One region of the Planctopirus sp. SH287 genome, then DNA from elsewhere that is predicted to be linked to it. Evidence: riboswitches for the same ligand, from Rfam matches in the RefSeq annotation. Region 1 holds a riboswitch; each other region holds the start of a gene.

Evidence for each region. Region 1 has a riboswitch for cobalamin ahead of SH287x_RS15340 (DUF1559 domain-containing protein). Riboswitches for the same ligand answer to the same signal wherever they lie in the genome.
Region 2: another riboswitch for cobalamin. It lies ahead of SH287x_RS06450 (DUF1559 family PulG-like putative transporter); the one in region 1 lies ahead of SH287x_RS15340 (DUF1559 domain-containing protein).
Region 3: another riboswitch for cobalamin. It lies ahead of SH287x_RS14060 (ribonucleoside-diphosphate reductase subunit alpha); the one in region 1 lies ahead of SH287x_RS15340 (DUF1559 domain-containing protein).

The regions. Positions count from the first base shown of each region.
Region 1 covers NZ_CM151403.1:4,129,503-4,136,734, reverse strand. The annotation lists gene SH287x_RS15355 (hypothetical protein) at 196-603, opposite strand; gene SH287x_RS15350 (carboxypeptidase-like regulatory domain-containing protein) at 978-1,610, opposite strand; gene SH287x_RS15345 (DUF1559 domain-containing protein) at 1,647-2,690, opposite strand; cobalamin riboswitch at 2,956-3,216, shown strand; gene SH287x_RS15340 (DUF1559 domain-containing protein) at 3,326-4,351, shown strand; gene SH287x_RS15335 (sulfotransferase family protein) at 4,465-5,763, opposite strand; gene SH287x_RS15330 (hypothetical protein) at 6,228-6,461, shown strand; gene fae (formaldehyde-activating enzyme) at 6,622-7,119, opposite strand.
Region 2 covers NZ_CM151403.1:1,685,853-1,693,084, forward strand. The annotation lists gene SH287x_RS06435 (ATPase) at 1-1,057, shown strand, start outside; gene SH287x_RS06440 (tetratricopeptide repeat protein) at 1,131-2,114, shown strand; gene SH287x_RS06445 (L-threonylcarbamoyladenylate synthase) at 2,245-3,228, shown strand; cobalamin riboswitch at 3,332-3,529, shown strand; gene SH287x_RS06450 (DUF1559 family PulG-like putative transporter) at 3,693-4,598, shown strand; gene SH287x_RS06455 (Dph6-related ATP pyrophosphatase) at 5,102-5,791, shown strand; gene SH287x_RS06460 (cobalamin-binding protein) at 5,823-6,749, shown strand; gene SH287x_RS06465 (glycosyltransferase family protein) at 7,023-7,232, shown strand, end outside.
Region 3 covers NZ_CM151403.1:3,799,922-3,807,153, forward strand. The annotation lists gene SH287x_RS14050 (TadE family protein) at 1-338, shown strand, start outside; gene SH287x_RS14055 (pilus assembly protein TadG-related protein) at 488-1,906, shown strand; cobalamin riboswitch at 2,077-2,294, shown strand; gene SH287x_RS14060 (ribonucleoside-diphosphate reductase subunit alpha) at 2,572-5,388, shown strand; gene SH287x_RS14065 (ribonucleotide-diphosphate reductase subunit beta) at 5,481-6,551, shown strand; gene SH287x_RS14070 (FHA domain-containing protein) at 6,951-7,232, opposite strand, start outside.

The sequences.
Region 1 (7,232 bases):
ATGCCAGTGACCGAAGAACCGCTAGTGTCGAACTTTCTCTTTGGCAGTTGCCACCGCTGGGTAGCCCCGGTTGAAATTCCGATTTCTACCGGGGTGGCAACGCCATAAGAGGTTTTTACTCCTTGCTCGACGCCGGTTCTGATTCAGTCTTGTGTAGGCTGGGTGATCCCGGATGGCTAGCTAGATCGCAAGTTTTCATTTACCTGTACGCATGTGCTTGCTTTTCACAAGCGTGCCCCAGGCAACGTCGCATATCTGGCCACAAACCACAACACCCTGTGCGATCCAAATGTAAATAATTAAAAACGCACCTTGAGCATCATGAAAAACCTGAGGCAACAATAATTCTCCTGCCCCAAGCAACGCCACAACAAAACACATAGTTGCCTGAGGAAGAACCGATCGCCTTATTGTAATAGAAGCCAGCAACATGATGAATGAGGCAACATACCGTCCACTATGATTGAATATCGCTGAAACGGTCAGATTGTCGGCATCTCCATATTCAATAATGGATATGGTTGATATAGAAATGTAAATAAATGCCACCACAAGTAGGGCAATCATTTTGTGAGCAAATTCGCTTGATTCATGGGCAGGCACACTGTTCCCTCTGAGAATCGTTCCATCTGGGTAGCCCCGGTTGAAATTCCGATTTCTACCGGGGTGGCAACGCCATAAGAGGTTTTTACGTCATGGTCGACACTGATTCTGATTCAACCCGGTAGGGTGCATGCAGCGCAGCGCAATGCACCAACTAACACACCCATCTTCAAGCGTCTATATATCTGCGTGGCTATTATGTATTCGCGTCTCTATGTAGGGTGGGTTAAGGCCCTGCGCAACCCACCAGCTTTGCTTGGGACAACGCCTGCCAATAGCCCGGAGACGGAACTCGCATCTCTAGCGAATGTGTAGAACTGTGTTTTTTCAGAATAGAGGTGGGTTGAGCAAAGCCCTTGCGCACCGTTGTCTACCTATTTGGTTTTCAGTGCAAAATCGACAGTGTTGGAGCCGCCTTTAATATCTGCGGTCAACTCTGTTTTAGCATGATACTTGGCGGGTAATAATTCTTTTCGCTCTTCGATTTTTGGCTGTGACCCCTCGCCGCCGCTTCCGAGCCGAGCAGACGTGATTCGTACTTTATGAGGGCCGATTTTGGCTCCATTTTCACTCATTGTATAAGCCAGTGTGTAGATCCCTCGAGAGTTTGTTATTCCTGAGGATGCTCGGCCGTCAGCAGGTTGAAAGATGACCTCAGCGCCTTCGAGTGGATTGCCGTCTATAGTGACTGTCCCTGAGACGGTACCTAACGGAGGAGAATTACTACCGCCACCACAGCCTGTGATCACTAGGAATACTGTGGAAAGGCAGCCCCAACTCAACCATGTTGCTGACAATTGACGGACGATTGATGCTTGTTTCATAATTACAGCCCTTGTCACTTGGTGGATAATAAATCCCGAACAGACCTGCGTGTTGTTGGCGTGCAGGTCTGGTCGGGAAGCGAGCACAGCGAACAGGGGTTTCTGAAAAGAAAAACCAACATGCTGGTGCTGACGAGGATGTTGAGTGTAGATGGCAACGCGTGTAGCCGAGGGCGTGTTCACGCTATCTCCTGCCTCCACATTCCCCGGAAATCACGATTAGTATTCACCAATCACGCCGCCATCTGAGATGGAGACTAATCGTTCCAGAGTGCTATCTGTGCCGTTTGACTGATCGTTATTGATGTTTTCACTGATAAACTTGACTGCCCCATCTGCCATTACAAAATGAGCACCTCCGGTATGTAAGCTGCTATATGACGGCATGCGATCATTGTTGTTGCTGGTTGTCAGTACGGCATTAATACCCCAATGACAACTGGCAGAAATAGTGTGAAGCCCGCGATCATAATAGCGGGTGGATGACGCGTGAACCTGATGCTCAGGCCCCAGCATATCACGATCCCGAACGGCATAAAGCGTACCAGCCCTTTGGATAAATCCATTCCGAATGTGCGCTTTCTCGCCAGCCAGAATGGTGTTGCTGGAACCATCTGTCAGGTCTGACATTGAGATACGACTGTCTCTAAAAAACATGCCCGTCGCTCCTGTCGTTCCATCCTGTGGATTCACCGCACGGTTTTGACGCACCTGCTTGGTGTTTCCTGAAACCAGATAGTTGGACAATGGAAGACCTCGCTCGGTACCGCCTGTGTCAGTAATACAATATCCCGCCGAATCTGTCGGATTATACAAGGTCGGCCCTGTGTCTGATGGACATCGAAATGCCGGCAAGCTGGTCTGCATGTTTGCCAGTTGATTAGTCATGGCTTGCGTGGCCGACTGCGGCCCGGGATTCAAGCGTGAGTAGAGAGGCGTTTGATCGACGAATGGCAACAGAAACACTGACCATGCCCAATGGCCATGAGTGTCGGCCAGTGTCGCTTGTGAACCAGTGTTTCCACGAAGATCAACATAAGCTGGCGGGAACACCCGATGAGTATCGAGATAGTTATGCATCGCCAAGCCAATCTGCTTGAGGTTGTTCCGGCATTGTGTCCGACGGGCAGCTTCTCGGGCCTGTTGAACAGCAGGAAGTAGCAACGCAATCAGAATGGCAATGATCGCAATCACCACCAGAAGCTCGATCAGTGTAAACCCTGGGCGACACATGTTTGGTTGCCGAGGCGCTGGAGATGGCATTGTTCAATTCCTTTAAACGTGGCGGAGAAAATTAGGAAAACTTGATTTGCCAATCCCGCCATGAGATGGGCTATATAATGATATGAGATTCCCTGGATGTTTCCATTGGTGGATCCCCCCCCTTTCCGTGAGTGCATGCACCTTTCTAAGGCTCTTGGAGCATGTCTGTTGGCATGATCATTGCCTATTGACAGCGATTTCTGCTTCCCAAATTTCAATGTGATTTCTCTGTTCACTTGGACGACCTGAAGACTGACGATTAGACTTCCGCTTAGTCTGTCGGGCGTTGTGGTTGCTTTCTCAAAGGAGCGACTGCAACAGGAAGCTGGTGAAATTCCGGCACGGGACCGCCGCTGTGAACAGGGAGGTCTTCGGACAGAGCACGTTCGCTCAAACATGAGTCGAAGGTGTTCAGCCACTGTGAAAGTTTCTTGCAGCCTTTAAGGGATGCGGGAAAGGATCGTGGGAAGGCGTCTGGAGACTGTTGATCTGTGAGTCAGAATACGGCCCGACATGACCATCCCATGATGCTTCGGCCTTAAAGCATCTCGGTGAGGCATGTTTCGGCGTCCGGTGTTGGTGCCGATGTCTTTCCGCGCGGCCGTCGCCATGGGCCAGCCCAGAAAGCCCGCCCAATGCCTTTGATCACACCCCGCCTTTGCCCGCTTCAGACTTCGCAGCGAACTTCTCGCAATGGCTTCACGCTCATTGAATTGCTGGTCGTTATCACGATCATCGCCATTCTGATCGGCCTGCTCCTCCCCGCCGTTCAACAAGCCCGCGAAGCCGCCCGCCGCACACAGTGTAAAAACAATCTCAAACAGATCGGGCTGGCCACCCACAATTATCATGACGTCTATCAGGTGTTCCCCAAAGGAGGACCGGGACTGGGCTCAGCCCCTATAGCTACGACCATTGCGATCGGTGGCAAATTGAGTTGGGGAGCTGCACTCCTTCCGTTCCTTGATCAAGCAGGCATGTACACAGCTTTTAATAAGGACGAGTGGTATACCTCTCCCACGAACATGCCCATTGCGCAAAAGAACCTTCCGTTTTTTGTTTGCCCCTCCAATCCGGATTCCTATTTGCCAAAGCCGGAAGGGATTTCCCCCACTGCCGCGACCCCTGCGACAGTCCTCTATGGTCGGAATGATTACGGAGCAAACTATGGGGATGAAGGACTCCGGTGCGACCCTTCTCCCGTAGGATCTACTAATCGTCCTTGTAGCAATAACCCACCCCGTGGGCCCGCCGTCATCGGCAATAGCAAATGCCTGGGGATGAAACACATCACTGACGGGACAACCAATACGATCTGGATTGGTGAAGCTCCTCGCGCCTGGTTTGGCCTGTGGGCTGGCGTCAAGAACATGCATGCCCAATCGGTGCCGCTAAATGCACGCCGGGGATTTATTGATATCCAGGCAGGACGTGCCTGGCAGGGGTGTGAGGTTCAAACCAATGCGGTCCAACTAAGAAATCTTCCCACTGGAATCGCAGCCTGTGACATCGGTGAACAGGAATTCCATTCTCACCATGAAGGCGGTGTCCACTTCCTCTTTCTGGATGGCAGCTCTCGTTTTGTTTCAGAAAACATTGACCACAAACTCTACGCCGCGATTCTCTCCTATCAGGGCGGAGAGGTTGTCGGAGAATTCTGATCGGTCTTGGCAGCTTGCCTTATGATTCAGCAGCGAATTTATGTAGGGCGGGTTAAGGCTTTGCGCAACCCGCCTGTTCACTAGCAACCGGGCCCTCAAAAACAGATTGTCTTTTATCTGTTCGCTGAGGCAGATGGCAATTGGGGATCGTAGCCATACTTGTCAAAGAAGAATTTCACCCGGTCATAGATCGTTTTCCGGGTCGCTTCATCGAGAGTAAATTTGTTCTTCTTATACTCAGACATCGCGATGGCTTCGTGTTCAAAAACCGGCTGCATGCGATCCCAACCCTCAAAGCCCAGTTCGTCATAGACCCGTTTCATTTGCTCGACCGGATTTTGTTCCAAGTCGGTGTAACGAATTTCGCAGAGTTGACCAGCAGGGATCAGACTTCGCGTTTCTTCGTAAGTTTTGAAGCAGACACCCAAAGTTTCCAGCGTGTCCTCATATAAAGACTTATCGCTGGGAGCAAGGAATGAATTCTCCATAAACATCGTTCGCCGGAGATGGAGGCTTGACGAATAGACCGCGTAAGGATCACGATGGATGTAAACAAACTTCGCGTTAGGGAATAACTCGAGAAGAGTCGCGATACGGAACGTGTGCGTCGGAGACTTCATCACGATCGGTTTGTTTGAGCGAACGGTCAGTTTCTTCATGAAGTTGACCAGGACTTTTTTCCACCGGGCCTGTTTCGGCGGCGACATGTCGCGAATATCGAAGGTTTCGCCGTAATACTCCCGTTCATTGGGAAACGCGACCATGAGATATGGCGAATCCAATGTTTCCAGCAGGAGAGCGACTTCATCTTCTTGTGGAAGCTTCCACCCCGCAGGCATATTGTCCATGGGACGGGTCTTTGGAAGAAAGGGTTCCATCAAGCCGGAAATCAATCGTTCCGTCAGGAGGAAATGCTGAGGATACATCACCTGATACAGATTCGGATAAGTGAACTGCGAATCCATGGTCATCAGGTTGTGAAGCAGCGTGGTTCCACTACGCCAATGGCCCAGAATAAACACCGGAGGGTGGGCGATCTCTGTCTGTCGAACTTTGCCACCAAAGATCAGACCAGACCAGAAGGCATAAAAGGAGTTAAATGGACAAATCACAAACAAAGACAGAATTCTTAATGTGCGCGAATAGTGCATTCGCGGACGCATCCACATCAGTCGCAACAACTGACCGAATGTCAGGCCGTGCCAGACGGTAAATAGACCTTGCCCGGTCGATTTCAGTTTGGTGGTCTCTGCTGGCTTGGAAGCCGCAAGCGGCGAACTGGTGGTGCTTTTTTCCACGCTCGAATTCAATGTTTGAGTCTCAGCGGAGAAGGCAGATTTCTGGCTCTCGTTGTTGCCAGAACCATCATGGGTGGTCGTTGAAAAAACACGAACCTGGGGAGTTGTCGTCACTCGTTCATGTCTCCTGGCCCTTGGGAAAAGAGGTTCCCACAGCTTCCGGTATCGTTCAAAAAAACTCGCTGATGTGGCCCACCATAAAAACTATCCAGCTTACGGTATAAGTCAGTTCTGCTCTCACCGCAACCGCAACTCAAGGGGCTTTTAGCAACGCAATGAAGACGGCATGCAACTTGCCATTAGGAGAATGACCGCCACACGAGGCGGACTCAGTTGCAAAAACACCTCATTTGAGGAATTAACGGCAACGACTGTTGTAAGGAGTCAACGTCATGTCCACGAAACATCCCTCTCTCAGTCAATCGCACACGCCGATTTTTCTTACCAGGAAAAAGAGCGCTCACTCGATTTCAGCAGGCAGACTGAAAAAGGATCGGGGAGGAATCTTCTCCCCGCAAAGCAAAATTTTGGGCCTCATCGCTCTGGTAGCCTTTTGCCTGATACAAAGCCAAACCGTAATGGCCGAAGACTGGATCTTCAAAAGGTCTTACTTCAGCCATACCCCACCGGAAGGCGCGGCTGCTGAACCATGGCTCCCCAAAAGCCGCTCAGCCTACCGCACGGCCTATTATGGGGAAATCCCCTCGCTGAGCTTCCGTAGCGAACTTCGGATCAACAATCGGGTTCTACGAAATGGCCCTCGAACAGATCATTCGATCCAGGCCGAGGGCTTTATTCAGTTCCAACCATAAGAGCGCGAGCACCGCATCCCGACGGGTTGTGTGTCCCGCCGGGTGGCTTGAACTCGTCCTCAGACGCTGGAATCAAAAGCGGCAGCCTTTTCACCAAAGCTGACAGGCCACCGCTGTTTCATTGAGATGCCAGAGTTTCGTTGAGATATCAGAGATTCGATTAGACACCTGAGAACGGGTGCTTGGCGGTATCCTTCTTGGCAATCATTTCATCCGCGCTGGGTTCATTCTTCATGGCGCGGGCAATAGCAAGCTTTGTCGCTTCGTAGTTGTACTCGACGATCTTCTTGTCGTCAGCAGCTTCCCAGTGAATAAACACGCCACAAACAATGACCAGCTTCTCAGCCTGATCCTTGGGAATCACGCCTTCAGCAACGGAGTCTGCCACAGCCTTGGCCACAGCATACTGGGCTGGGCCGAACATCTGCACCGCTTGACGGGCACCTTTGATCGTGACCTTGGTGATCATCACCGTCGCAGGTTTAACGGCCAGGTTCGGTGTAAGCACGGCCAGCAGATTGCTATGGCCAGCCTTCTGGTCAGCCAGCGCATTGGCAAAGGCAATCCCTACTGGGCCTGACTTCTCACCGATCATCAGATCGATGTGGGCAATTTCATTTCCTTCACCAGCCAGTGCTTCACCGATGTAGAACGACATATGACAAGCCTTTCGTCTCTTCAAATTTCCACAAGCATCAGGAAAGCAGGTCGGTTCCGGGGAGCTGGTCACATTCGCCCAAGCGGACATGCCGAGAATTCCGTTGCCGGAAA
Region 2 (7,232 bases), 2.4 Mb from region 1:
AAGCTTCGAGAATTGCCGATATGTCGGGCCGGCCCCAGTGACGCTCGAACAATACGTCGAGCAATGCCGGCGACAGGCTGTCTCTGGGGTGTACTGTAATCCCCAGACGATTATGCAGGCATTTCAAGGAATGATTTTGCGGAAAGGTCTGCTCGATGAGATTGGCCCCGCTGTTTGCAGTGGGCGTTCTATTTTTGTCTATGGGCCACCTGGTAACGGCAAAACCATGATTGCTAAAGGACTTGGCCGTTACCTGAATATGTTCTGTGGCGAAATCTACGTCCCTTATGCGATCCAGACCGAAAATAGCATTATTACGGTTTACGATCCCATTCTGCATAAAGCGACAGACGAGTCAGAACAGCAGGCCACAATCAATTCGGCAAATATTGCTTCTCCCAGTGCAGGTAACGGCGGCGGATCGCTAGTTGTCGGCAACGGAGCCTCTGATCCTCGCTGGCGAAGAATTCGGCGTCCAGTTGTAGTGACCGGTGGTGAGCTGACATTAGAGATGCTGGAGCTTCAATATAGCCGGGTTTCTCAGTTTTATGCGGCACCGCTACATATTAAAGCGAATGGCGGAGTGTTTCTCATTGATGACTTTGGTCGGCAACTTGTCAGTCCACGTGATCTGTTGAATCGGTGGATTCTGCCGCTGGAAGAGCGGCTGGACTATCTGACGTTGGCGACTGGTCGAAAATTTGCTGTCCCTTTCGAGCAGCTGACAATTTTCTCAACGAACCTTGATCCTGGCGATCTAGTCGATGATGCGTTTCTGCGTCGAATCCGCCACAAGATTAAAATCGAAGCACCGAACCGTTCGTTATTTACAGAAATATTCAAACTGACATGTGAACAACGACAGATTCCTTATCGTGATGAGGCTGTTGAGTATCTTTATCAAAATCATTACGACCGTGGCAGATTGCCCAGATCGAGCGACCCGCGAGATTTACTAGAGATTGCGGTTGCAATCTGCCGATTCAGGAATGAAAGCATTCAGTTGAGCGAGCAGTTGATCGCCGATGCCGCAGCCCGTTTTTTCTATACGGGCTGATGGCGGGCTTTGTCGAGATGTCTTCGCGGGTTCGGTTGCCTAACTTGCCGGTCATCAAGGACGAGAAACCAGCATGAGTTGTTCTGATAGTTCCTATTCCGTTCTCTTTCGGAACAGCGCTCTTCAAGGAGCTGCGGGTGTTGGGAATGCTCGGGGCATTTTCCAGCAAAATGCCACATGGGCACTTTTCTATCTCGCATTAGTCTGGTTGGTATTCTCAAACGCAGGATGCACAACGACCCCAGGACAAGCTGCGACATCGATCTGGCCAAGCTCGATGAGCAGTTCAGATCATGGCCCGGTCAAATTGCGTGACCCGGTCAAGATTCATGTCGCCTATGGGAAATGGAACGAGAGTTCAGGGAATATCAAAGCTGCCCGTGAATCCTATCAGGAGGCGATTGATAAAGACCCTAAATCGATTGACGCCATGTTAGGGTTAGCCCGTCTGGAGATCATGGGGGGGCGATTATCCGAAGCGGAAACATTGATTAACAAAGCCGCTAAACAGGCGCCAAGAAATCCTCAGGTTTACATCGCTATTGGTCAGCTACACGAAACGCGTAGTGATTGGGAGAGCGCGATTGCTGAATATCGGTCTGCTGTGATGGCGGCCCCGGAAGATGCGGGCTGCCATTTTCATCTGGCAGCAGCTTTAGCTAAAAGTGGCGATCTCGATGCCGGTTTTAATGAGTTCTCGAAAGCCCAAGGCCCAGCAGTGGCTCATTACAATATCGGCTACATCCTTCGTGAAAAAGGTGATGATCAGGCTGCGCAAGTTCATTTTGCGCGAGCCTTACAATTCAATCCCGATCTGCAGGCGGCCAGTACGATGTTGGCTCAATATCGTAAGGCTCAAATCAACGGTGCCGATACGGTACTCGCTGAGCGGGCAACCGGCCCTGCGAAGGTCAAGCAAGTCTCCAGTCAGGCGAGCGACACTCCCCAGAGTGGGTTTAGTGCTGAGAACACGGTCTATCGCACGGAAAAAATCCCGCCACCTTCGGGCTTGAATCCGGTTCAGAATGAACAGTGGATGAATCAGAGTTCTCGTTAGGTTAAAACTGTTCTGATCACTGCTGCTGCGGATAATGATTCGTCTCATTAATCTTCTGTGTCGCTTGCCAGACTCAGGTCAGGTTGCTGGAATTCCCCACAGGAATTCTATGAAACCGGAGTCGAGGCGGATGCAAACAGCGATTATTCAGAAGGTCGATGAGGCCGTAAAAGCACTTAAGGCCGGGGAATTGGTCGCGGTTCCGACTGAGACCGTGTATGGGCTTGCGGGTCTGGGGTTAGACAGTGATGTTCTGGCGAAGATTTTCGCTGCCAAGGATCGTCCGACATTTGATCCGTTGATTTTGCACATCGCCCGGCCGGGGCAGATTTCACAACTGGCGAGTGAAGTTCCTCATGATGCCCGTCGGTTGGTTGATAACTTCTGGCCAGGGCCATTGACGCTTGTCGTGCCGAAGAAGCCGCATGTTCCTGAATTGGCCACCGCAGGGTTAGGGACAGTGGCGATTCGATGCCCGGGGCATCCATTGATGCGACAAGTGATTGAACGGGTGGGGGCACCGTTGGCGGCTCCCAGTGCCAATCTTTTTGGTAGACTGAGTCCAACCACCGCTGCCCATGTTGTCGAGCAATTAGAGGGGCGAATCCCATTTGTTCTGGATGGTGGCGCCTGTGAAGTTGGCGTGGAATCTACCATTGTCGGTTTTCTGTCCGATGGTGTTTACCTTCTCAGACCCGGCGGGCTGCCGATTGAGCGGATTGAGCGAATGATCGGGCCATTAAAACGCCCGGCATCGGCCAGCAAAGAACAGTCTGCTATCGGCCAGTCTGCACCGGGGCAGTCTGCACCGGGGCTATTGCCGCAACATTATGCGCCGGTAACCCCTGTGGTTGTGATTGATCATTGGGGGCAACTTTTGCCTACGGATGGAGTGTTGACATTCAGCGAGGTTCCCGCAGGACATGTTGGCCCTATGGTCGTTCTCTCGCCCAAAGGAAATCTGAAGGAAGCGGCCAGCCAATTTTTTGAAGCCCTGCATCAACTGGATCGTGCGGGTGTCCCGAGGATTGTCGCTCTCCGATTTCCTGAGCAGGGGTTAGGGCTGGCCTTGAACGACCGGCTTTTGCGGGCAGCCGCGACTCACAGGGATTGATTGACGTTCTGGCAGTTATTCAGCGTGACAGTCATTCACGGTCGATCAGATGTCTCTGTGGGTAGAAAATCCAGTCCATTTGCAAACCGTTTTATCTGTGGTAACCTCGGAGGGACGTATGGGTGTCGAGTGGGCGTGTTGCTCATTTGAAGAATAGGGAAGACGGTGTGAACCCGTCGCGGACCCGCCGCTGTATCCGGGGACGAACGTCGCAAGATGCCACTGCGCGGAATCGCGCGGGAAGGTGCGGCCAGTAGGATGATCCGGGAGTCAGAAGACCTGCCCATTCAACGTGTTTGTTGGCCGACGTGCGCTGAGGTGAGTGTTCTTTAAGCTTTGTCTGTCTGATGTGATTTTGTGCTGCCTCCTGAAATTGAGGTGCCGCAATTCGGATCGATAAATAGCCAGAGATCACTCGTCAAATTCGTAGCGTCGGCACTCCTTCGTGGTCGAGGTTGCTGGAAATGTTTGTTTCAACATGGCTCCCGTGTGGTGCCAATGGTGCTCTATCGGTACGCACTTCACGTCGCGGCTTTACGCTAATTGAACTGCTCGTCGTGATTGCCATCATTGCGGTGTTAATTGGGTTGCTGTTGCCTGCTGTGCAACAGGCACGAGCGGCGGCCCGCACAACGCAGTGTCGGAATAATCTGAAACAACTGATTCTCGCGACGCATAACTATGCCGAGACACATCGCGGGTATCTGGTGCCCTATAAGATTGATGATGTCAATCAACAGGCTTATGTCCTGGGGGGCTTTTCCTCGAGCGTGAGAGGAAATATTCTTTACTGGTTCGGGAATGTCAACGAGGACGAACCTGATCAGTCAAGGCAGCTGGATTTCAAACGGGGGCCGTTAGCGCCCTATATGGAATCGAATCGTGCCAGCTATCAGTGCCCTGACTTTGGGCCTGCTCAAATGGAGGTCATTCGATTTGGGCAACCAGCGTCCGGCTATGCAATCAATGGCGTGATATCTCCAGGGACGAATTATGATTATGCGCCACCGACATGGTCAGCAGCGCTTGGCAGTCGACCTGTTGCCTATCAACTCAAAGACATTACTCAACTGACACAGACGGTGGCCTTTGCTGATAGTGCACAGGTCAATTTCAGCGCCAATTTTGGGGAAGTGTTTCAACTGGAACCTCCCAGCAACAATTTTCCCAATGTCCATTTTCGGCACCATGACAACGCGAATGTGGCCTTTATGGATGGGCATGTCGAATCTCGCCCCCGCCATTTTCTGGCACCGACAGGCTTCACACCGGTTCAACTGGGAAAAATGGAAGAGCATCGGTTGGGCTATATCAGTAACGGCAATCTTGGAAACTCTCTTCTGCAAGATGAACTCTACGACCGGGAATGATTCTTTAATTAAGCAGGATCATTTGACACGGTTTATCTGAGTCTATTCTGTGAGAGGATGGTGATCATTGTCGAATTCACGCTATTGGTTTTTTGGAGGAGTGCTCGTTCTGGTCATGTTGGTCTGGTGGCCGATCCTGGGAGGAAGAGGACAGATTACACCAGTGCGTGACGATGAAGTGCCACTAGTGCATTTTATTGATACTCGCTCGGGAGAAGTCTTTCCCATACGCTCACAGGAAAGAATTGAAAAGCACCCAGTAAGTGGAGAAAAAACCTTGTTTCCCGGGGCATATTGCAGCAAATGTGATAAATGGCGATTGGTGCCCAACCTCGATAACATGCAGTCCAACCCGGCTACAAGAAATTGTCCGATCCACCGGATTCCCATGGTGATTGTACGCGACGAAGAATCTCTCCATTAAGTAAAACCGGGCTAATTTTCCTCGGGCAATAGAGCTTTCAAACTCATCGGTTTTGTGACTTAGGGGTGAAATCAACGGAATGGCAAGTGGTACTCCATCTCCAGAGCATGCTATTCCGTTGGTTGTTTCCTGGAGTGGTGGGAAAGACAGTCTGCTGGCGCTGGAAGCGCTGTTACAGCAACCCGCTATATATGATGTTCGTGGATTATTGACGACTTACTGCGATGCCACCCGTCGCTCGGCCATTCATGGCATTCCGCTTTCGCTGATTGAGCAGCAGGCAGAGGCACTTCGATTGCCGCTGCTTGCTGTTCCTTTGCCGAAAGACTGCCCGAATACGATGTATGAAGAGATCCTTGGCAAGGTCTGGGGTTCGCTTAAAAGAGAGCAGATCGCTACATGTGCGTTCGGCGATTTATTTCTCGATGATATTCGTCAATACCGCGAGCAACTCTATCAATCCTGGGATGTGACTCCACTCTTTCCCGTTTGGCAGGTTTCCAGCGATGCAGTGCTTCGCCAGTTGAGAGAACGAAAATACACGGCTATCGTGTGTAGCGTTATGGCGAGTCTGTTAGATGATCGTTTCCTTGGGCGATTTCTGGACGATGACTTTATCCGCGATCTTCCCGAAGGGATCGATCTCGCGGGTGAGAATGGCGAATTTCACAGCTTTGTTGTAGATGGCCCTCTGTTTCGCAAACGGATTCGATGGGAAGCCAGCGGAATTCGTGACGAAGGGGTTTATCGCCAATTGGTGCTTCGCTGAAGCCTGTTGCATTTGATAGCTGGGAGAGAGTATGCGTCGGCCCGAGCGGATTGTCTCACTGATTGCCAGTGCCACGGAAATTGTTGATGGCTTGGGCCTGACGGATGAACTGGTGGGGCGATCCCACGAATGTGACTATCCACCTCGTATTCTTCCCCTCCCCATGTGTTCGTCAGCTAAACTCGATGTGCATGGTTCAAGTCTGGAAATCGATGAACGAGTCAAAGAGGTGCTGCGGAGTGCTACATCCGTTTATAACGTTGATGTAGACCTGTTGAATGAATTGGCCCCCACGTTGATTATCACGCAGACTCAATGCGAAGTTTGTGCCGTGAGTCTGAAGGATGTGGAAGCCGCGATGTGTGCTGTCGTGTTGAGCCAGCCACGGATTGTGGCTTGTGAGCCGAACTGGCTGAAAGATGTCTGGAGTGACATCGAGCGTGTGGCCATTGCGGCTGGTGTCGAAGAACGAGGCCGCGATCTGATTACTCGCTCACAGCAGCGTCTGGCAGAAATCGAGCGACAAGCCACTGCGCTGGAACGAAAGCCACGTGTGGCTTGTATCGAATGGATGGAACCGATCATGGCGGCCGGCAATTGGGTGCCAGAACTGGTGAGGATGGCCGGCGGCGACAATTTGTTCGGCGTGGCTGGTGAGCATTCCCCCTGGATGACATGGGACGAACTGGTTGCGTCGGAACCTGATGTTGTGCTGGTCATGCCCTGTGGTTTTGATATCCCGCGAATTCAGCAGGAATGGCCCTGCCTGGCTGAGCATCCTCGCTGGAAAGAACTCCGGGCCGTGCAGACTGGCGAAGTCTATATTGTCGATGGAAATCAGTATTTTAATCGTCCTGGGCCGCGACTGGTGGAGTCAGCCGAGATTCTGGCTGAGATCCTGCACCCTGACGTTTTCTCGTTTGGGCATGCTGGCGTCGCGTATCTACGAGCAAACTGAATAAGCCTCTGTTACGTGAACTCAGGAGAGCACACTTCTACTTGAGTGGCGATTATTGCCGATATTGGCGCATCGCATCACAACAATTGAAACAGGTCGATTCAAGCCACTGATGGTATTGAGTCGATGGCCTATATCATGACGTTAGTCTCTATTCGTTGAGAACGGGTTGAGAGCTGTCAGCGAGAGTTGCCTTGATTGTTGCTGATGTTTTTGCCGCAGGGCAATCAGGCGAGATTCCGGGATCTTGTGTCTTCAGGGAGTCATTCGATCATGCGGATTCTCTACGGAGCCAATTCGCAAGGACAGGGGCATCTTTCAAAGGCTGCCAGTCTGATTCCCGCGTTGGAAGAACGTGGTCATGAAGTCCGTCTGGTCTCTTCCGGCCCTCCTCTGCCCGCCCCCTATCAGTTCAAATGGCATCGTCATTTTGCAGGAATGCCTTATGCGGTGACCCGAGGGAAAACCGACTTTTCCCGCACA
Region 3 (7,232 bases), 330 kb from region 1:
GGACAATTGAGTTCAGCCGGGCGCTTTCGGTCAGCCAGCTCCTGACTTCCGCGACGCGGGATAATTGCCGACGGGCCATTATCAAAGGCACCACCACCGCGACAATTGTTGAGCAAACACGCAAGCAGATTAAAGAAACCATCGCTCCTGGCGTTGATAACTTCACGATTTCAGTCTTGGTGGATCGTCAGGAAGCTCAAAACCTCATCGAGAACGCTCGTCCCGGCGACATCGTGACGGTCAAAGCCGCCATTCCGGTTTCGCATATACAGTATTCACCGGGTGAGTTTCTCAAAGCGGTCACACTCAAGAGCCAATGTTCAATGACTCACGAATAACGAGAGCATGGCTCTCTATGGCTTCGTATCTCATGCGGTTTCCCTCTAAACAGTCGTGTTCCGGCAGCATGAATCCCCGGAATTTTCAGCACAAATCACGTAGCTATGCCGCGCACACTGACCCGAAGCGGGTGTAAGAGGATGTGATAATGACACCGCAAAAATCACGACAGCGATCAGCGACTCAAAGTCAAATACGAGCCATACCTCTACAATGGTCGTCGCGGCGTGGCGTGATTGCACTCAAGTCAGCCCTCTGCTTGCCACCAATCCTGCTCTTCGTGGCGATGGTGGTTGATGTGGGGATGATTGGAATGACCAATGCCCAACTTCAACAGGCTGCTGATGCGGCGGCCCTTTCCGCAGCTCATTCACTCGTCCATTCGGTGGTGCCTTCAGCCCTTGAAGCCGACTATGACCTGGCCAGAGCCACCGCAAAGACGATCACCGAATTGAATCCTGGTGCGGCTCAAGGCCGAAAACTGGCTGTCGAAGCAAGCGACATCGAGTTCTTTGCCACATCTTTTAACTCAGAAACCGGCGTGCTCATTCCTGCTGGCGGAGGGTCGGGAATATCCAACGCCGTTCGCGTGACAATCCGTCGGGATGGCCAATCCAACAGCCCGTTGACGATGACCTTTGCTCGACTGGCGGGTTACAACGTGGCTAACCTGAAACGGGAAGCAACGGCCGCCTTTTTTCCAGCCGAAGAAATCGGTGAAGGTGCTGAGATTCTGCCCATTGCCGTCGATGCCACCATCTGGTCTGCCATGAGGATAGGTAACACACTGGCGAATAAGGTCGTACCTTATGATATTGGCAATTTTCTATCAAAAATAACGATACTCGACATTCTGACGACAGCATTAGGGAAAAAGGTCCTTGACCCACTCGGTGTGCCGTTTGACTTGACTGGCAATCCGCTGATGATCATGGATCGGCAAACTTATGATCACGGAGAAGAGGCGATTTCCGGTGGGCCGGATGGTGTCTGGGAAGGACTGTTTCTTCCGCATCAACTCGAAAAAACGCTGGCAATCATTCCTATCATCCCCAAGCTTACCGGCGTGAAGTATCTACCGGGAAACATGGTGATTGTAGATCTAGGTAAACAGGCCAATTCCTCAAAACTGGTGATGAATCTTGCGAGACTGGAACGCCAACTGATCACCGGGCTGGACTTTCAGGATGTGTCAGGCGTCAATGCGCTCAATGGGCGTACAGGGTCAACATTGAAGACCCCATTTTCTGTTCCTGGTCAATACTATTTACCTATCGAATTAAAAGAGCAGTTGACAGCATCTATTGGAAAGCCACGTATCCTCTTTCTCTATGCGACAATCCCTGGTGTCATTACAACTGCTAAAGATCTCTTGCAGATACCGACTAATTTTGTAATTGTCGGCTGGGTCGGGGCCGTCGTGACTGAAGTGAATTTTTCATCCACTTTGAACTATGTGAAAATTCAGCCTGCCCCCTACCACAATTTCAAACTGGGTCGCGGGAGCGGGACAACCAGCAACGATTATTCCAGTGGTGTCTACGCCGGGCCATATCTGGTGGATTGACTTTTCGGGGGAGTCAACCCTCTGGACAATCCCATAAAAACATTCTGAGAAGATGTGTTTGCCTGGGCGAATGGCGCAAGTAAGTCTGACTTTTCAGCGATGTCTGGCGACTTCAAATCATCTTGGTTTGAGTCGTCAACATTTGATTGACGAAGCCAGCCCATGTCGGTATGTTGAGCCGCGTTGCTGGTTAACCACAAGATGATGTGGTTTCCAAAAGAGGGAATCCCGGTGAAATTCCGGAACTGCCCGGCAGCGGTGAGCGGAAACGACCGTCAACAGAGGCACTGACTTCACAGAGTTGGGAAGCGTTGACCAGTAGAAAACAGCATCGATGAGATGCTGAATGTCCGTCAGTCCGAAGACCTGCCAGCAACTGGGTGACTCAGTTCACAGGATTGCGATGACTGTCTGTCATCGGCCTGAGTCGCTTGTTCACCGAACCTTCTCGGGAAAGGGCGGTCGAGGATGAATTGTCTGAATGTCTGCGCGCGCAACCAGCGACTGATCACACACTCTATTCACAAAAATGCCTTGTCCTTGCGACAAGTGTCGTGTGCGATCGGTCAATGCGACGCAATCAGGTTCCTCGATCCCTACTTACGGGTAAGTACCGGTGACTTCGCCAGACTGTATCAATACGATGCAGAAAGAGGTCATTTCTTATGCGACGTGCCCCCCACGAATGGATCGTACGGAAGCGTGATGGTCGAAGCGTTTCCTTTGAACTTGGCCGCATTCACAATGCGATATCTAATGCGTTTCGGGCAGAGCTAAATCTTGCTGATGGCCAGCCACTCGAGACAGATGCCGCTGAAGATGTCGCAAGCGTCGTGCAATCTGTGGTTGATGATATTGCCCCTTTAGCCAGTCAGCCAAGTGGCATTGATGTTGAACGAATTCAGGATCTTGTCGAAATGGGGTTAATGGCCCGTGGTCAATACCGCGTGGCGCGTCGCTATATTATCTATCGTGCTGAACACGCGAAGATGCGAGCCATTCGTGGCGAAGAAGTCAACACATCACCACAAGTCGTGCATGTAACCCTCAATGATGGGACGAGAGTTCCATTTGATCAGTGGCGGATGCGAAAGCGCCTCACGGAAGCGGCACGCGGACTGGAAGAAGCCGTTAATATCGAGGAACTGGCCGAGGAAGTGCTGCGTTCCGTCTTTGATGGAATTTCTATTAATGATATTTACCGTGCCCAAATCCTTGCCGCCCGGTCTCGCATTGAGCGCGACCCCGCTTTTGATATCCTCACGTCACGATTGATGTTAAATGTGATCTATCAGGAGTCGCTGGGGGAAACCCCGGATGCAAAGACTCTCGACCGTCTTCATCAAGATCAGTTTGAGCATTATATTATTGATGGCGTTCGTGCCGGTCGCCTGACGCCTGAGCTTCGAGGGTTCGATCTGACTCGCCTGGCGGCGGCAATGCAGCCTCAGCGAGATAGTCAGTTTCGCTACCTGGGACTCCAGGCAATCTATGATCGATACCTGCTACACGTCAATGGTCGCCGGATTGAAACGCCTCAGTATTTCTGGATGCGTGTTTCCATGGGTCTCGCGCTGCAGGAGCAGGCGAGAGAAGACCGCGCGATTGAATTTTACAATACACTGTCGACATTTCGGTTCACATCCGCCACACCAACTCTGTTTAACTCCGGAACCCCACATCCTCAGCTCAGTTCTTGCTATCTGAGCACGGTCAGTGATGATCTTTCCCACATTTTCAAAGTGGTTTCTGACAATGCCATGCTTTCCAAGTGGGCGGGTGGACTGGGAAATGATTGGACAAATATTCGTGCGACCAACGCCCACATCCATGGGACAAATGGCAAAAGCCAGGGGGTGATCCCGTTTCTCAAGGTGGTGAACGATGCAGCTGTCGCCGTTAATCAAGGCGGCAAGAGAAAAGGTGCGATTTGCAGTTATCTGGAAACCTGGCATCTGGATATTGAAGAGTTTCTGGATCTGCGAAAGAACACTGGAGACGACCGGCGACGCACTCATGATATGAATACCGCTAACTGGATTCCCGACCTCTTTATGAAAAGAGTTCGCCAAAACGGGCAGTGGACGCTATTCAGTCCCGATCAAGTCCCTGACTTGCATGACCTTTATGGCCGAGCTTTTGAAGAACGCTACGAGCATTACGAGCGATTGGCCGATGAAGGTGAGATTGAACTGTTCCGGCGAATCTCAGCGGCTGAATTATGGCGAAAAATGCTGACCCGGCTGTTTGAAACGGGGCACCCCTGGATCACCTTCAAAGACCCCTCAAATATTCGCTCGCCACAAGACCATGTCGGTGTGGTTCATAGCAGTAATCTCTGTACGGAAATCTTACTTAATACCTCAGCCGACGAAACAGCGGTTTGTAATTTAGGGTCAGTGAATCTGGCTAACCATATTGTGGACGGCCAACTCGATCTGGAACGGTTAAAGTCCACTGTGACGGTCGCATTGCGAATGCTGGACAATGTGATTGACATCAACTTTTATCCGACCGCTGAGGCTGGCACCTCCAACCGCCGGCATCGTCCGATCGGGTTGGGTTTAATGGGATTTCAAGACGCCTTGTGCAAGTTGGGCATCAGCTTTGCCAGTGATGATGCGATTGAATTCTCGGATCGCAGCATGGAGGCGATTTCCTGTTTTGCGATTGAAGCGTCGGCCATGCTGGCCAAAGAACGTGGCACCTATTCAACATATGCTGGCTCCAAGTGGCAGCGGGGATTCTTGCCGATCGACACGCTTGCGTTTCTTGATGACGAACGCCAAGAGCACGTGCCTGTTGATCGGTCATCAACATTGAATTGGCAGGCAGCACGGGATGCAGTAGCTCAATACGGGATGCGAAACAGCAATGTTCTCGCGATTGCTCCGACAGCCACTATCTCAACGATCATCGGTGTTTCCCAGTCCATTGAGCCTGCTTATAAACATCTCTATGCCAAGAGCAACCTTTCCGGCGAATTCACACAAGTGAATGAAGTCCTTGTGGCAGAGTTGAAACAACTAGGCCTGTGGGATGCTCAACTGCTGGATGAGATGAAATACTATGATGGCTCGATTCAAAACATCGGTCGCATTCCTTTAGAAATCCGACAGAGATATTTAACGGCTTTCGAGATTGAGCCGAAATGGCTGATTGAGTGTGCGGCCCGTCGACAGAAGTGGATTGATCAGGGACAGTCGCTCAATCTTTATCTGGCAGAGCCTAGCGGACGTAAGATGCATGAAATGTACATGCTTGCCTGGCAGAAAGGTCTTAAAACGACTTATTACCTCCGCACATTGGCAGCAACTCAAGTGGAGAAGTCGACACTTGATGTGAATCGCTTTGGGGTTCAGCCGAAGTGGATGAAGAACCGCAGCAGTTCCAGTGATGTAGAAATTCATCGGGAATTGGAAGCTGCACCGATTGCTCAGACATGCCCTATCGATGATCCGACTTGCGAATCATGCCAGTAGTCGGGTATGGCCGCCTTTTCGTCCTCTTCGCCTGGCTGTCCTGACATTGCAGACCTTTATATTCATCCCTACCAATGACGACGGAGTTGTCGATGTCTTTTAATGATGCTGCATTTCTTACACCAGAAGCTCCTGGTTCCATTCCCAGTTCGCGAATTAGTGCTCGGGAAAAACGTCTGATTAACTGCCATCAAGTTGATGTGAATCAGTTGATGCCGCTCAAATATCAGTGGGCCTGGGAGCACTACCTCAATGGTTGCGCCAATCATTGGATGCCAACCGAAGTGCCAATGAATAAAGATATTGAGACCTGGAAATCAAGCAAGCTGACGGCTGACGAGCGTCGGGTCATCATGCGGAACCTGGGGTTCTTTTCTACAGCAGAGAGCCTGGTGGGCAATAATCTGGTGCTTGCAATTTTCCGGCATGTCACCAATGCCGAATGTCGCCAGTATTTGTTGCGACAAGCCTTTGAAGAGGCTGTTCACTCTCACACGTTCTTATATATTGTGGAAAGCCTGGGACTGAATGAAGGCGAAGTCTTTAATATGTACCACGAGGTACCTGCCATTGCCCGTAAAGATCAATTAGAAATGGAGTTGACGGCAGAGGTTCTCGACCCATCCTTTACGACAGAAACTTTTGAAGGTGCTCAGGCATTCCTGAAAAATCTCATTGGTTACTATCTCATTATGGAAGGGATTTTCTTCTATACAGGATTTGTCATGGTGCTTTCGTTCCATCGTCGTAATCTGATGACGGGCATTGGAGAGCAGTTTCAGTACATTCTCCGCGATGAGACTATCCATCTGAATTTTGGGATCGATTTAATCAATGGCATTCGTAATGAAAACCCCGATTTATGGACACCAGAATTCCAGCAGTCGATGATCGAGCGGGTGAGAGATGCTGTGGAACTGGAAATTGAATATGCCATGGATGTTTTGCCACGCGGCATTCTGGGTTTGAATTCTGAACTCTTCCGCGACTATGTCCAATTTATTGCCGACCGCCGGCTGGAACGTATTGGTTTGCCAACGCAGTATGGTTCATCCAACCCATTTCCCTGGATGAGTGAGACGATGGATCTCTCCAAGGAGAAAAACTTCTTTGAAACGCGAGTGACGGAATATCAAAGCGCCTCAACTCTCAGTTGGGATTAGTGGCATGGCCACTTTGCCTTGGTAGGTGACTCAACTCGTCCGCAGGCTCGTTGGCCTGCTCATGACTCGTTGCTTCACTTGTCAAAACAGGTTTGAAGCTTCCGGAGAGATGCCGTTTTGATGCCGGGCCTTTCTCTTTTTTTTGAAAAAGGCCCCGGCTGTTTTATGCTGAAAAGGCAGTGTAATAGACAGCTCAGAGCAGCAAGCATGGCATGCTGAGAGGCTATCCGAAAACGCTCAAACCCTTCTCCCTCGAGGGAGAAGGTGGCCGTAGGCCGGATGAGGGGATTGGTATTGGCTTTGGAAACACGACCGGTTCATCGGCCCTCACCCCAGCCTTCTCATCCTTGGCCTCTCCCGCGAGAGGGAGTCTTCCCGGATAGACTCTGAGTGTGCGAGCTAATCGAGCTGTTCTAAAAACTGGGCAAAATTGTCGTCGAACGTTTCTTGGGAATTTTTTGGAGCAGCGGGAGACTCTTCAGAAGCATGCCGATGCTGGTGATCAGTCGCTTCGGTATCGAGCGGTTTTTCACTGTTAATGTCATGAAAACCCGATGAACTGGAATCAAAAAGGCGGGCGGGAGGATCGACCATTCGTTCAGCAGGAGCTGAACTTGAGGTGGAACGAACTTCCCCACTGAGGGGGGGCGGTTCATCCAGAGCCTGAGCTTTATCAGTTTT